Linked DNA regions of Bremerella sp. P1. Each later gene encodes a partner of the first gene's protein in a complex. Links are inferred from orthologs where the notes say so. Each region holds a gene or a part of one and is shown in the gene's direction. Other genes may lie near its edges.

Region 1 (4,060 bases):
CACCGAAGGCAACCTGGTCAGTGGCGGTGCGGCGACCTCGACCCTGCTGACGACGATCACCTCGGTGAATCCCATCTACTGCATGTTCGACGTCAACGAGCAGCAGGCTCTGAAATACATTCGACTCGCCTTGGAAGGAAAGCGCGAAAGCTCGCGTTCGGCGAAGAACCCTGTGTTCCTTGGCTTGGCCGATGAAAAAGGCTTTCCGCACATGGGGCACATGGAGTTCGTCGACAATCGCTTCGACGCCAGCACGGCCAGCATTCGCGTACGTTGCATCTTCCGTAACGACAACGAAGTCCTCGTGCCGGGCATGTTCGGTAAGGTTCGCCTGCCAGGCAGTGCGGCGTACCAGGCCGTGCTGATTCCCGATTCGGCAATTGGCACCGACCAGTCTTCGCAGTACGTCTATATCGTGGTCGACGGCAAGATCCAGCGGCGTAGCGTAGAAGTTGGCCCGTTGGTCGATGGCCTGCGAGTGGTTCGATCCGGCCTTGATGGCAGCGAGTCGCTCGTGATCAAAGGGATTCTGCTGGTGCGTCCTGACATGCCGGTGAATACCGAAACCGGTGCCATTGAAGAGCGTGAAGACGGCCTGCCCAACGATTACACACCGCTGCCGCAGGACCAATGGATTTCGGCAGGGCTTAGCTCCGTTTCTATCCTGCAGAACGAGACGCAAACGGCGGTTGAGAAGACCGAGGAGGCGATGCGATGAAGTTTCCTCACTTTTTTATCGAACGTCCGATCTTCGCGTCGGTGCTGTCGTTCATCATCGTGCTGGTTGGCGGCATCACTTACTTCACGCTGCCTGTTTCGCAGTATCCTGATGTCGCCCCGCCGACGATTGTGGTGCGAGCCAGTTACCCTGGGGCCACGCCGCAGGTAATCGCCGACACGGTTGCCACGCCGATCGAACAGGAAATGAACGGCGTTGACGACATGCTGTACATGGAGTCGTCTTCCAGTGCCGACGGCACGATGCAGCTGACGGTGACCTTTAAGCTGGGCACCGACCTGGACGACGCCCAGGTGCTGGTGCAAAACCGGGTGGCCATCGCCGAACCGCGCCTGCCCGAGGCTGTTCGCCAGATTGGTGTTACCACCAGCAAGCAGATCCCGGACATGCTGATGGTGGTGCACTTGGAATCGCCGGACGGAAGCCGCGATCAGCTGTACATCAGTAACTTCGCGTTTCTCCGCATCCGCGACGCGCTGATGCGACTCGATGGCGTCGGCGACATTCGTATCGCTGGCGGTAACGAATACGCGATGCGCGTGTGGCTCGATATCGAACGTATGACCCACTTGGATTTGACGCCTGGTGACGTGATCAGTGCGATTCGTGGCCAGAATGCTCAGGTCGCGGCCGGCGTGATCGGCCAGCCACCCAACGATGGGACCGGCGCGTTTCAATTGAACGTGACCACCGAAGGGCGTCTCAAGGATACCGAAGAGTTCGGCAACATCATCATCAAACGAGGCGACGATGGTCGCGTGACGCGGTTGAGCGATGTGGCCCGCCTGGAACTGGGTGCTCAAGATTACTCGCGGCTTAGCTATCTAGACGGCAACCCAGCCGTTGCGGTCCTCATTTATCAGCGGCCAGGCACCAACGCGGTCGATACGGCTAAAGAAGTCAAAGAGACGATGGCCAATCTGGCGACCGACTTCCCTCAGGGGATTGGCTACCAGATCGCCTACAATCCGACCGATTTCGTGGAAGAGTCGATTGCGGAAGTGTTCGATACGTTGCTGATCACCACGGTGCTGGTGGTCTTCACGGTGTTCATCTTCCTGCATGGCTGGCGGCCGACGATCATCCCGGTGATCGCGATTCCCATTTCGTTGATCGGAACGTTTGCCGTGATGCAGACGATGGGCGTGACGCTGAATACGTTGTCGCTGTTTGGACTGGTATTGGCGATTGGTATCGTGGTGGACGATGCGATCGTGGTCGTTGAGAACGTCGAGCGCCTGATCGCCGAAGGTCTCTCCCCGCGTGAAGCCACCCATAAAGCGATGGACGAAGTGGGTTCGGCCTTGATCGCCACGACGCTGGTGTTGATCGCCGTGTTCGTGCCGACGATCTTCATCCCCAGCATCAGCGGGAGGTTCTATCAGCAGTTTGCCATCACGATCGCTATTTCGACGGCGTTCTCGACGTTTGTGTCACTGACGCTCAGCCCGGCCATGTGTGCCCTGTTGTTGCGGCCGAAAAATGAGAAGAAGAACTGGATGGGCAAGGTGGTCGACGTGCTGTTCGGCTGGTTCTTCCGGCTGTTCAACAAGACGTTCGACGTGACCAGTAACATCTACGCTGGCATCGTTTCGCGCATTGTGCGTGTGTCGGCCGTGGTTCTGCTGATGTATGTCGGGCTCTTGGTGGCCACTTACTATAGCTTTGGCATGGTGCCCAACGGGTTCATTCCGCAGCAGGACCAAGGTTACGCGATTGTGGCGATTCAACTTCCTGATGGTGCAGCGCTTTCCCGAACGGACGAAGTGACGAAAGAAGTTGCCCGGATCGGTGGCGAGATCGACGGCGTGGCTCACTCGGTCGGTATCGCAGGCCTGTCCGGGTCGACGTTCACCATCAGCCCGAGTGCCGCTGTGACCTTCCTGCCGCTGGAAGATGCTAAGGAGCGCAGTGCGAGGGGACGCGGGGTCGATGTGATCGTGGCCGAACTACGGCAGAAGCTGGCCGGCATTAACGAGGCCCAGATCTTCGTGATTCCTCCGCCACCAGTTCGCGGTATTGGTCGTGGTGGCGGTTACAAGATGTACGTCCAGGACCAGAGTGGCGCCGGTCTCGATGCGCTTGCCCAGGTCACCAATCAGATTGCCGCGCAGGCCAATCAGCAGCCAGGGTTGGTTCAGGTTTACTCGAACTATCGGCTCAGCGTTCCGCAGATTAAGGCGAACGTCGACCGGACGAAGGCCGAGATGCTGGACATCCCGGTGAACGATGTCTTCACCGCACTACAGGTCTATCTTGGTTCGGTCTACGTGAATGACTTCAACCTTTTGGGACGAACCTACCGAGTCACGGCTCAGGCCGAGCCCGAGTTCCGCGACGAGCCGAGCGACATTTTGCAGCTGCGAACGCGCAGCACCCGTGGTGCCAGCGTGCCGCTGGCTTCGATTGTCGATGTCGAGCGCGTGGTGGGTCCTGATCGCCTGGTGCGTTTCAACTTGTACCCGGCTGCCGACCTCAATGGTGATACGGTCCCTGGCTTCAGCTCGGGGCAGTCGCTCAATACGATGGAGCAACTGGCCAATACGAACCTTCCGCCCGGCTTCGGCTATGCGTGGACCGATATTGCGTTTCAGGAACGTCAGGCAGGCAACACGATTGTCTTCCTGTTCCCGCTGGCCGTGTTGTTCGTGTTCCTGACGCTGGCCGCTCAGTACGAAAGCTGGCTGCTGCCGCTGGCGATCATCTTGATCGTGCCGTTGTGCTTGCTGTTCGCGATTGTCGGAATCTGGTTCCGTGGGATGGACAACAACATCCTCACGCAGATCGGCTTCATTGTGTTGGTGGGCCTGGCATGTAAGAACGCGATTTTGATTGTCGAGTTCGCCAAGGCGGAAGAAGATGCTGGCAAGAACCGGTTTGAAGCCGCCATCGAGGCCTGTCGTTTGCGACTTCGCCCGATCTTGATGACGGCGTTCTCGTTCATCTTGGGCGTGATTCCGCTGTTGATCGCGACGGGTGCCGGCTTCGAGATGCGGCGTGTGCTAGGAACCGCCGTGTTCGCAGGCATGCTGGGCGTGACGATCTTCGGGTTGTTCCTCACCCCGGTGTTCTACGTGGTGCTGCGGAAGTTTGCCAAGCAAAAGCCGAGTGAAGCGTAACGCGTCGCTGGATCGATACCACACGAAAGAGTAAGGGGGATGCCGACATAGGTTGGCATCCCCCTGTTTGATTGCATGTTGTTCGAGAATCAGCAGAGCTGCTTACGGCGAAGACATATGCTTCGCGATATAAGCTGCTTCTCCCATGCGTTCGATCAGGTCGAGCTGCAATTCCAGCCAGGCCATGTGCCCTTCTTCGTCG
Region 2 (3,183 bases), 6.2 Mb from region 1 along the record:
GAAGGTAAAGTGGCGAGTTCCGATTTCCGGAGGCTATGCCGGCCCAGCGGTGGCCAACGGTCGTGTTTTTGTGACCGACTATCTGTCCGAGTCGAACGAGATCTCAAACAACCCTGGTGCTCGCCAGGATCGCCAAGGCAAAGAGCGCGTACTCGCTTTCGACGCCGAGTCCGGCAAAAAACTGTGGGAATATGCCTACGATCGTCCCTACTCCATTAGTTATGCCGTCGGTCCGCGATGCACTCCGACCGTCGACGGTGAGCTGCTTTACTGGATGGGTGCCGAGGGAGATCTCGTCTGCCTGCAGGTCGAAACGGGCGAGTTGGCGTGGCGTCGGAGTTTGGTCGATGATTTTGGGGCCAAGATCCCAATCTGGGGGTGCGCCGGGCATCCGCTGGTCGATGGCGACTTGCTTTACATCATGGTTGGTGGCGAGGGCCAGGGTGTTGTGGCCCTTGATAAGCGATCTGGCGAAGTGCAGTGGAAGGCACTCGATACGAAGATGGGCTACGCTCCGCCATCGATTATTGAAGCGGCCGGCACGCGGCAGCTGATCATCTATCACCCGGAAGGGGTGGCTTCGCTCAATCCCAAGACAGGTGAGCAGTACTGGCAAGTTCCCATTGAGCCTGGGTATGAGATGTCAGTCGCTCGTCCGATGGTCGATGGAAACCGCATGTATGCCAGCGGAATTGGTAACCAATCGGTCATGATCGAGCTCGATGAGAGCCATCCGGGGGCAAAAGCGCTTTGGCATGGAGAACCCAAGACTTCGGTCTACAGCGGCACCTCGACTCCAGTTTTTGTGGATGGCGTGGTCTACGGGAGTGACTGTAACGTCGGTAGCTTGATTGCCGTGGATGCCGAAAACGGGGATCGTCTGTGGACCACGTTCGAGGCGACCGTGCCCGACGAAACTAGGTTCATCAAGCATGGAACGGCGTTTGTGACGCGACTTGGGGATAGTGACCGGTACCTGCTTTTCAGCGAAGTGGGTGATTTGTTGATTGCTAAAATGACCAAAAGCGGCTTCGAGTCGCTAGGAAGCTTCCATGTTCTCGATCCCACGAGCGAGGCTTTCGGCCGAGAGGTTGTCTGGACGCACCCTGCTTATGCACAGCAAACGGGCTTTTTCCGCAACGACAAAGAACTGGTCGCCGTCGATCTGGAGCAAAAATAGACTCGACAGGGTGGTTTGGGTAATCCCTGTCGCCGACAACCGTAAGGCGGAGGGCAAAAGGTGGTCTATAAGGCCACCTTTTGCTGTTTTTGGGCGTCTTGGCCGCTATTGCCGGTATAGAACGAAACTCTTATCATGAGCGGTTTCAATGTGCTGTCACTTTGTGGACGGTACAGAAGCAAGTCCATTCTCTCGGTGATTCTGACCTTATTCAGGAGTGGCGGCGGCCCTTAGGGGGACGCGGCGACAACTGGGGCAGCGGAATGCTATCAGGGAGCCAGGCAAGTGGTAGGAAGCGTCGGCGGAAATGTTTGATTTGACGGCTATGCCGGTTCACATCTTAGCGCAAGAAGGCGGTTTCACGAATCCTCTGACCTGGTTGCCCATCGTGGCCATTCTGGTGTTGGGTTACTTCATGTTGATCCGGCCGGAGCAGAAAAAAGCCTCCGATGCCCAGAAAATGCTGGAAGGGATCAAGAAGAATGACCGCGTGGAGACGATCGGAGGGATCATCGCCACGGTGGTTAGCGTGAAGAAAGACCAGCAAGAGGTTGTACTTCGCCTGGACGACAAGTCGGGCACAGAGATGCGGGTTCGTTTGCGAGCGATTGCCACTGTTCTCTCGCGAGAGGGAAAAGCGAGCGATAACGCCGAATCCAAGACTCCGCCTGCTTCGGCTTAAATGGACGATTCAAGGACGAATTCCCCTTTCCATATTCCACCATACGACTTGCCTGGGACCGCAGAAGTTCCCACGGCTTGGAGACACGCAATGCAGAAGAGTTGCACGATTTTTGCTGTCATGCTCGTGCTGACGCTGACCGTCACATTGTTGACCGGCGTCGATTTCGGGCTGGACGCCGGCGGAAGTTCGTGGCTGGGCTCAACCGCGATGGCACAAGAAGCGCCTTCGCCTGAAGTACCGGTCCCTACTGTTGATGCCGCACCAGCTGAAACGCCGAGTTCTGGAAGTTCAGAGACATTCAACGTGCTGGGGATTATTCTCCTCACGATTGTGGTGCCGTACATCTTAGGCTTTTGGTTGGCGACTGCGATTCGCTTGCCAGAGCTGAGCCGTAAGCTGGGCATTATCTTTGCCAGCCTGGTGTGCAGTGTCACGATTTGTTTTCTGCTGTGGCCTCCCAAGTTTGGTATCGACCTGCAAGGTGGTGTCATTCTGGTTTACGAAGTCGACGAGCAGGCCAGCTTGGACCTCTTGGCTTCGGACTCCGACAGCCAAGGCTTTGATACGACTCCCGAAAAGCAGCTTGAGCAAGGTACGGCTCAGTTGATCACGCAGCTGCAAAAGCGTATCAATCCGTCCGGTGTTTCCGAGGTGGTTATTCGTCCTTACGGCGAAAACCAGGTGGAAGTCATTGTTCCACAAGCTGAATCGGCGGACCTCGACTCGATCAAGCGGCTCATCACCAAGGCTGGTGTGCTCGACTTCATGATCGTGGCCAACAAGCAAGACCACGATTACCTGATCACGCGTGCGGAAGATGAAGCTCAGATCGGTGTGACCTTTGTCACCGACCGCGAAGGCAACCGTATCGGCCGCTGGGTTCGCGTCGACGACGACGCCCGGGGCGCCGTGGGCGAGCCTAACTTCGCCAACCCAAACTTGACGCCCTACCTCAATAGCCAACGTCACCTGGTGCGTGGCGGTGGGCCAGGCGTGCCGTTTGAAGTGCTGATGCGTGTTGAACGTCCCGAGGCTCGCCTGGGTGGTAAGCACCTTTCATCCTCGGCCGTTACCCGAGATGAATATGGTAAGCCGGCAGTCTCCTTCGAGTTTGGCGTCGATGGTGCCAACCGCATGGGACGGCTTTCGCAAGAGAATCTGAGTGAGCCGAACATCCCGCGTAAGCTGGGGATCGTGATGGATAACTTCCTGATCTCGGCTCCACGTATCAATGCGATGATTACCGATCGCGGTATCATCACCGGTGATTTCACGCAGCAGGAAGTGACTGACCTGGTTCAGGTGCTTCGCAGCGGTA

The links.
Region 2: the proteins of PSR63_RS26870 (region 1) and yajC are in contact, whole or in part, in a crystal structure (PDB 2RDD), measured with the Escherichia coli proteins. The link is inferred for Bremerella sp. P1 from one-to-one orthologs.

The regions. Positions count from the first base shown.
Region 1 is NZ_CP118164.1:6,642,352-6,646,411, reverse strand. Bases 315-4,058 are described here. They hold PSR63_RS26870 (efflux RND transporter permease subunit), read left to right. Parts: upstream 315-714; coding sequence 715-3,858; downstream 3,859-4,058. Other genes in these bases: PSR63_RS26865 (bacterioferritin), read right to left, coding at 3,961-4,058; PSR63_RS26875 (efflux RND transporter periplasmic adaptor subunit), read left to right, coding at 315-718. Also shown: more of PSR63_RS26875, read left to right, coding at 1-314; more of PSR63_RS26865, read right to left, coding at 4,059-4,060.
Region 2 is NZ_CP118164.1:482,733-485,915, reverse strand. What follows is about bases 308-3,174. They hold yajC (preprotein translocase subunit YajC), read left to right. Parts: upstream 308-1,487; coding sequence 1,488-1,862; downstream 1,863-3,174. Other genes in these bases: secD (protein translocase subunit SecD), read left to right, coding at 1,953-3,174; PSR63_RS01965 (PQQ-binding-like beta-propeller repeat protein), read left to right, coding at 308-1,180. Outside these bases: more of PSR63_RS01965, read left to right, coding at 1-307; more of secD, read left to right, coding at 3,175-3,183. UniProt on the Escherichia coli protein: The SecYEG-SecDF-YajC-YidC holo-translocon (HTL) protein secretase/insertase is a supercomplex required for protein secretion, insertion of proteins into membranes, and assembly of membrane protein complexes.